DNA from 2 places in the Actinoplanes sp. NPDC048796 genome. Region 2 is predicted to be linked to the other one. Evidence: riboswitches for the same ligand, from Rfam matches in the RefSeq annotation. Region 2 holds a riboswitch; the other holds the start of a gene.
What was found. A riboswitch is a leader RNA that binds a small molecule or an ion and turns the genes downstream of it on or off. The one in region 2 is predicted to bind thiamine pyrophosphate.
Positions count from the first base shown of each region.

Region 1: it holds a riboswitch for thiamine pyrophosphate, as region 2 does, so the genes downstream of both, AB0C26_RS24920 (ECF transporter S component) here and AB0C26_RS11625 (thiamine phosphate synthase) in region 2, are expected to answer to the same signal.

Region 1 is NZ_JBEZGO010000006.1:110,074-113,470, reverse strand. It holds gene AB0C26_RS24930 (DUF6328 family protein) at 1-279, opposite strand, end outside; gene AB0C26_RS24925 (alpha/beta hydrolase) at 332-1,150, opposite strand; TPP riboswitch at 1,291-1,395, shown strand; gene AB0C26_RS24920 (ECF transporter S component) at 1,394-1,966, shown strand; gene AB0C26_RS24915 (ABC transporter ATP-binding protein) at 1,985-3,397, shown strand, end outside.
Region 2 is NZ_JBEZGO010000002.1:714,568-717,964, forward strand. It holds gene AB0C26_RS11610 (hypothetical protein) at 1-357, shown strand, start outside; gene AB0C26_RS11615 (ribonuclease domain-containing protein) at 432-857, shown strand; gene AB0C26_RS11620 (transposase) at 966-1,103, opposite strand; TPP riboswitch at 1,454-1,565, shown strand; gene AB0C26_RS11625 (thiamine phosphate synthase) at 1,559-2,146, shown strand; gene thiO (glycine oxidase ThiO) at 2,143-3,138, shown strand; gene thiS (sulfur carrier protein ThiS) at 3,138-3,338, shown strand; gene AB0C26_RS11640 (thiazole synthase) at 3,335-3,397, shown strand, end outside.

The sequences.
Region 1 (3,397 bases), on a different contig from region 2:
ATGGGCGTACCGGACCAGTTCGGGCTTGCGGCCCTGACGGAACAGCGCCCGGTGGAAGGCGACCGGCGCGATGATCATCGCGGTGGCGCCCGCGGCGGCGAGCAGCGCCACCACGTACGTGTCCTTCTGGAATTGCGTGACCTTGGGGAAGCCGTTGCTGAACGGCAGGGTCAGCAGGAAGGCGAACAGGATCTGGATGCCGGTCTGCGCGACCCGCAGCTCCTGGAGGAGATCGGCGAAGTTGCGGTCCCAGCGTTGTTTCTCCGACTCGTGCTTCATCCGCGGCTTCTCGGGTGGCATGCCGCGACGAGTACCCCAAGGTGAACGTGAATCAAACTCCCTGGATGCGCGCTATAGCCGCTTCCGCAAGGGCGGTGGCCGCCTGCTCGGGGACCCAGTGGCTGATTCCTCGCATAGCGACCATCTGGTAGTCGGCGTCGACCCAGTCGCGGGTGCGCAGCGCCGCGGTCAGCGAGACCACGCCGTCCTTGTCGCTCCAGACGTAGGTGGTGGGCACCTGGATCAGGCGTACGTCCTTGAGCTGGTCGAAGGTCAGCGCCCGGTACCAGTTCAGGCCGCCGGTGAGCCGGCCCGGCTCCCGGTTGGCCTCGACGTAGAGGCCGGCCCGCTCGCCGATCGGCTTGAGCATCCAGCGCAGGGCGGCGGCGTCGTTGGCGAGCAGCAGTCGCTCGGCGGCGGCCGACTGGAAGACCTTGAAGTACGCCAGGCGGGCCCGCTGCGACGGCCGGGTCCGCAACGCCAATTGCAGCGCCTTGGGGTGCGGGACGGAGACCGCGGTGAGCGTACGGACCCGCTCGGGATGCCAGGCGGCGAGCATCCAGCCGACGTTGGCGCCCCAGTCGTGGCCGATGACGTGCGCCGACTCGAGGCCCAGGGCGTCGAGCACGCCGACCGCGTCCGCCACCGCCTCGGTGATCCGGTAGGCGCCGACGTCCGCCGGGCGGGCGCCCGGGGAGACGCCGCGCTGGTCCATGGCGTACGTCCGCAAGCCGGCCGCATGCAGTTTCGGCGCGAGCAGATCGAATTCGCGGTGGTCCTGCGGGAAGCCGTGCAGCAGCAGAACCGGGTCGCCGTCGGCAGGGCCGCCCTCGAAGACATCGAAGGTCAAACCCCGGGCCTTGATCTCCATGTGTGATCACTCCCTCGCTGGGCGCACAGAAGCAAGCGGTGTTAGCGTCATCGAAACTAATGCACGAGGTTTATTCGCGACGGTGCAGACGCCGTCCCAGAGTCGCCGCATCTGCAACTCAGGGTAGGTCGCGAATAAACCTCGTCCGACAGGGGAGCGCACAGCGCTGAGAGTGCGGGTGACACCGCAGACCCTCGTACCTGATCTGGGTAATGCCAGCGCAGGAAGCTCGGGAGGAACCACATGTCATCTCGATGGCGCACCATCGACATCGTCATCGCCTCGATCATCGCCGTCGCCTTCGGCGTGATCTTCTGGGCCTGGGGCCTGCTCTGGAACGGCCCCGCCGACGCCATCCCGCTGCCCGGCCGGGCCGTGATCTACGGCGTGTGGCTGGTGCCGGCCGTCCTCGGCGCCCTCATCGTCCGCAAGCCGGGCGCCGCCTTCTACACCCTCACCCTGGCCGCGCTGGTGTCGGCCGCGGTCGGCACGAGCTGGGGCTGGACCCTGGTCATCCAGGGACCGCTCGAGGCGCTCGGGGCCGAGCTCGTGTTCGCCGCCTTCGCCTACAAGGCCTACAACCTGCCGGTGGCCCTGCTCGCGGCCACCACGGCCGGGGTCGTGGCCTCGGTCTACGACGCCTTCGTCTGGTACGGCGGCACCTCGTGGGCCACCATGCGCATCTGGTACATCGTCATCACCGCGCTGTCGTCGCTGGTCATCGCCGGCTTCGGCAGCGTCGCGCTGACCCGCGCCCTGGCACAGACCGGTGTGCTCGACCGGTTTCCGGCGGGCCGGTCGCGCGCCCTGGTCTGATCTGGTCTCATTCCCGATATGAGTGAGGTCGTTCTGCGCGGTTTCGGCTGGCGGCACGCGGGCCGTCGCGCCTGGGCCGTCCGCGACGTCGACCTGCGGATCGAGCACGGCGAGCGGGTGCTCCTGCTCGGGCCCTCCGGGGCGGGCAAGAGCACCCTGCTGTCCGCGCTGGCCGGCCTGCTGCCGGAGGACTCGGGCGAGTCCGAGGGCGCCATCGAGATCGACGGCCTCGACCCGCGCAAGGCCCGCGACCAGGTCGGCATCGTCTTCCAGGATCCGCAGACCCAGCTCGTCATGGCCCGCAGCGGCGACGACGTGGCCTTCGGCCTGGAGAACCGCGGGGTGCCGCCGGCCGACATCTGGCCGCGGGTCAGCGACGCGCTCGACCGGGTCGGCTTCCCTTATCCGATCATCCGCTCGACCGCGGCGCTCTCCGGCGGCGAGGCCCAGCGGCTCGCGCTGGCCGGGGTGCTCGCCCTCAGCCCTCGCCTGCTGCTGCTCGACGAGCCCACCGCCAACCTCGACCCGGACGGCGCCGTCCTGGTCCGCGAGGCCATCGCCGCCCTCCGCCTGGACGCCTCCATGATCATCGTGGAGCACCGGGTCGCCGAGGCGCTGCCCCTGGTCGACCGCGTCGTCGTGCTCGAGCCGGCCGGGGGCGTCCGGGCCGACGGCGCGCCCGAGGTCGTGTTCGCGGCCTACGGCGATCGCCTGGCCGACGAGGGTGTCTGGGTTCCGGGCTTCACCATTCCCCCGCTCAAATCAAGATCAACGGCAGATCCTTCCCTCGTACGCACGGAGCAGGCCACAGTCGCGGGGCGCCTGGCCCCCGTGTCGCTCGGCGCCGGCGAGGGCGAGGTCCTGGCGGTGACCGGCCCCAACGGCGCCGGCAAGTCGACCCTGGCCCTGCTGCTCGGCGGCCTGCTCGCCCCGACCGGGGGCCGCGTGCACGCCTTCGACGACCCGAAGCCTCCGCACCGCTGGCGCGCGGCCACGCTGACCGGCCGGATCGGCTCGGTCTTCCAGAACCCGGAACACCAGTTCGTGACGACACGGGTGGTCGACGAGCTGGCCCTGGGCCCGCGCCGGCTGGGCCGCTACGACCAGCAGGTCATCGACGACCTGCTGGAACGGCTGCGGCTGACGAAGCTGGCGGCCGCCAACCCGTACACCCTCTCCGGCGGCGAAGCCCGCCGCCTCAGCGTCGCCACCGCCCTGGCCACCGCGCCGCGGCTGCTCGTGCTCGACGAGCCCACCTTCGGCCAGGACAGGCGCACCTGGATCGAGCTGGTCACCCTGCTGTCGACCCTGCGCGACGACGGCCACGCCATCATCGCCGTCACCCACGACGACGACTTCGTCCAGACGATCGCCGACCGCACCTTTCCGCTCGGCACCCCGCGCCTGCCCGACCCGCTCCCCCGCCGGCGG
Region 2 (3,397 bases):
GACGCCCAGCCCCACTCGGCGATCGCCCAGGCCGCCGCCGGCCCCTCGGCCGGCGCTCCCACCGGCTCGCTGCCCGGCGCTGCCCCCACGGGCGCGCTGCCCGGCGCCGCCCCGACCGGCCCGCTGCCGGGCGCCGGCGCCGCCCAGGCGATCACCGGCCGGGCGAACGTCGCCGCAGCCCGGGCCACAGTGGCCGCCCGCGCGTCGGCTGCCGCCCAGCGCCCCGACCATGAGCTGCGCCCGTCCGACACCGGCGTCCTGCCGACACCGTCGTTCGACGGCTTCACCCCACCGCAGCCCCGCCACCAGGGCAAAGAGGGCGAACTGAGCGACTGGGTGAGCGGCCTGGGCCGGTAAGGCATAGGTAAACATCAATGGAATGATCCGGCCGGGAGGTACCGCGTGGCCTCCCGGCCGCGCACGATGTCGTCATGACCACTGACCGGCACCCCCGCCTCCGCCGGTTCCTCACCGGCCTCGCCCTGGTCTTCGCCCTCACCGGCCCCGCCCTGGTGGCGCCGGCCGTGGTGGCCCCCGACGCGGCCCAGGCCGCCGTCCACTCGAGTTGCACGATCTCCCGCTGCTCGGCCGCCCGCACCGCCCGCACGGGCTGGTCCACACTCGGCTGGCCGACGAGCAGCGGCTGGTACGTGTGGCCGTACGGCCAGTACAACTACACCGGCGGCACGTTCCAGAACCGCGAGAAGCAGCTCCCCACGAACGCCACCTACAGCGAATACGACGTCTACTCCCGCACCCGCGGCGCGGCCCGGGACGCGTACCGCATCGTGGTCAACCGCTCCACAAGGGAGACCTGGTTCACCCCGGACCACTACGTCACCTTCTACAAGCTCTAGTAGGGCTTTGTCCTGGTCCTCTTCCCGCGCGGCGATTGCGTTGCGGGAAGTGGGCGCGGCAGGTGGGCAGGTGCCGATGAGGCGGGCGCCGAAGTACGGCGTAGAGAGTCATTCCGGCGCATGGGTTTTGACTTCGCGGTAGTCGTGTTCGATGCGCGCGACTTGGACCGCGTAGTCGATGCCGCGCTCAGCGAGGGCTTGCCGGAACTGTCCGGCGTCGCCGTAGCCGGCGTCAGCGACCAGCACGCTCGAGCTTCAGCCCGAGCCGAGTAGCTCGTCGATCATGTCCAGGGCAAGCCGCCATCTCGGCGTGCGCCTACCGACGTCGTTCAGCGCCTGCTCAGGCGGCCCATGCAACCTCGCGGCCATCGACTGAGCGAGGCGAGGTCTAGGTGGTGGCTGGCGTCGGCTGCGGGAAGGTCGCATACCGGTGTTGTGTGTGGTCGTTCTGCGGCCGCCGCCAGCCACCACCTGGGCCACGCCGCAGCCCCGCGTGACCCACCAGACAGGCCCTGGGCCACCGGTGGGTGATTTCGGGAGACGTCGGGCACAGCGCTCGCTCTAGCTTTTCTCGTCGCGGACCGGTTATGGTCCGAACACAACCCCACGGGAGTCCGGTGCACCGGGCTGAGAGGGGGGCCGTCGCAGCCCCCGACCGTCGAACCTGATCCGGGTCATGCCGGCGCAGGGAGGAGCGTTCGTTGTTTCCTCGATTGCATGTCATCACCGACTCGCTCGATGTGGTGCGCGGGGCGGTCGGCCATGGGCCGGTCGCGATCCAGGTGCGGGTCAAATCGTCCGACCGGGCGGCCTACGAGCTGACCGTCGCCGCCCTCGACGTGTGCCGGCGCGCCGGTGACGCGCTCTGCCTGGTCGACGACCGGGTCGGTGTGGCTCTGGCCGCCGGCGCCGACGGCGTACACGTCGGGGCCGAAGATCTGCCCGTCGCCGCGGTGCGCCGGGTGCTCGGGCCCGATGCGGTCGTGGGGGCCACGTGCCGTACCCCTGAAGCCGCCCTCGACGCCGTGCGGGACGGAGCGTCCTACCTCGGCGTGGGCCCCGCCTTCGCGACCGCCAGCAAGGTCGGGCTGCCCGAGCCGATCGGGCCGGCGGGAGTGAAAGACGTGGTCGCGGCGGTGCCGGGCACGCCGGTCATCGCGATCGGCGGGGTCACCGCCGACCGGGTCGCCGTACTTGACGCGTACGGCGTGGCGGCGATCTCGGCGATCGCGTCCGACCCGGCCCGGGCCACCATCGAGTTCCTCCAGGCCCTGGACGGCCGGGCATGAGCGACGTCGCGGTGGTGGGTGGCGGGATCATCGGCCTGGCGGTCGCCTTCCGGCTCGTCGAGCGCGGGCTGGACGTCACCGTCTTCGACGGCGGCGACGAGGGCGCGTGGCATGTCGCGGCGGGCATGCTGGCGCCCGGCGGCGAGTCGGCGTTCGAGGAGCCGGCTCTGGTGCGGCTGATGGAGCGGTCGGCCGAGCTGTGGCCGGGTTTCGCGGCCGAGCTCGGCGTCGACGTCGGCTACGACGACACCGGTACCTTGAGCCTGGCCATGACCGCCGACGACGTGGCCGAGGCGGCCCGCCACTGGACCAGGCAGCAGTTGCCACTGCTGCGCCCCTCGGAGCTGCGGGAACTGGAGCCGGCGCTGTCGCCGCGGGTACGCGCCGGCGTCCACTCGCCGCGCGAACGTCAGGTCGACCCGCGGCGCGTGGTCGCCGCGCTGCGGGCGAAACTCGGCGACCGGGTCGTGCCGAAGCGGATCGAGTCGCTGTCCGATCTGGACGCGACGACGGTCGTGGTGGCGGCCGGCTGCGGCACCGCCCGGCTCACCGGACTGCCCGTACGGCCGGTCAAAGGCCAGGTCCTGCGGTTGCGAGGCGAGCCGGGGCTGCTGCGGCACGTGCTCGACGCGACGGTCGACGGCCGGCCGGTCTACATCGTGCCCCGCCGGGACGGCGAGATCGTCATCGGCGCCACCCAGGAGGAGCGCACCGACAGCCTGGTCACCGCCGGCGGCGTCCACGACCTGCTGCGGGCCGCGATCGATCTGGTACCGGGCCTGGCCGAGCTGGAACTGGCCGAGACGACTGTGGGCCATCGCCCCGGAACACCCGACAACGCGCCGCTGATCGGCTTCTTCGCGGACGGGCACATCGTGGCCGCCGGTCATCACCGCAACGGGATCCTGCTCGCCCCGGTGACCGCCGAACTCGTGGCCGATCTGGTGCTGGACGGCAAGGAAATCCCCGACTTCGACCCGAGGAGGTTCTGATGCGGTTGACAGTCAACGGGCGCAGCTTCGACTCCGAGACGGAAATGTCCGTGCTGGCCCTGGTCGAAACGCTCACCGAGGCCCGGCGCGGCGTCGCGGTCGCGGTGAACGGCGAGGTGGTGCCCCGGTCCACGTGGGGCGCGGTGCCGCTGACCGAGGGCGACGCGGTCGAGGTGCTGACCGCCGCGCAGGGAGGTTGACGGTGTTCGACAAGTCGCGGCTCATCCTGGGCACGGGCGGCGCCAACAGCCTGGCCGCC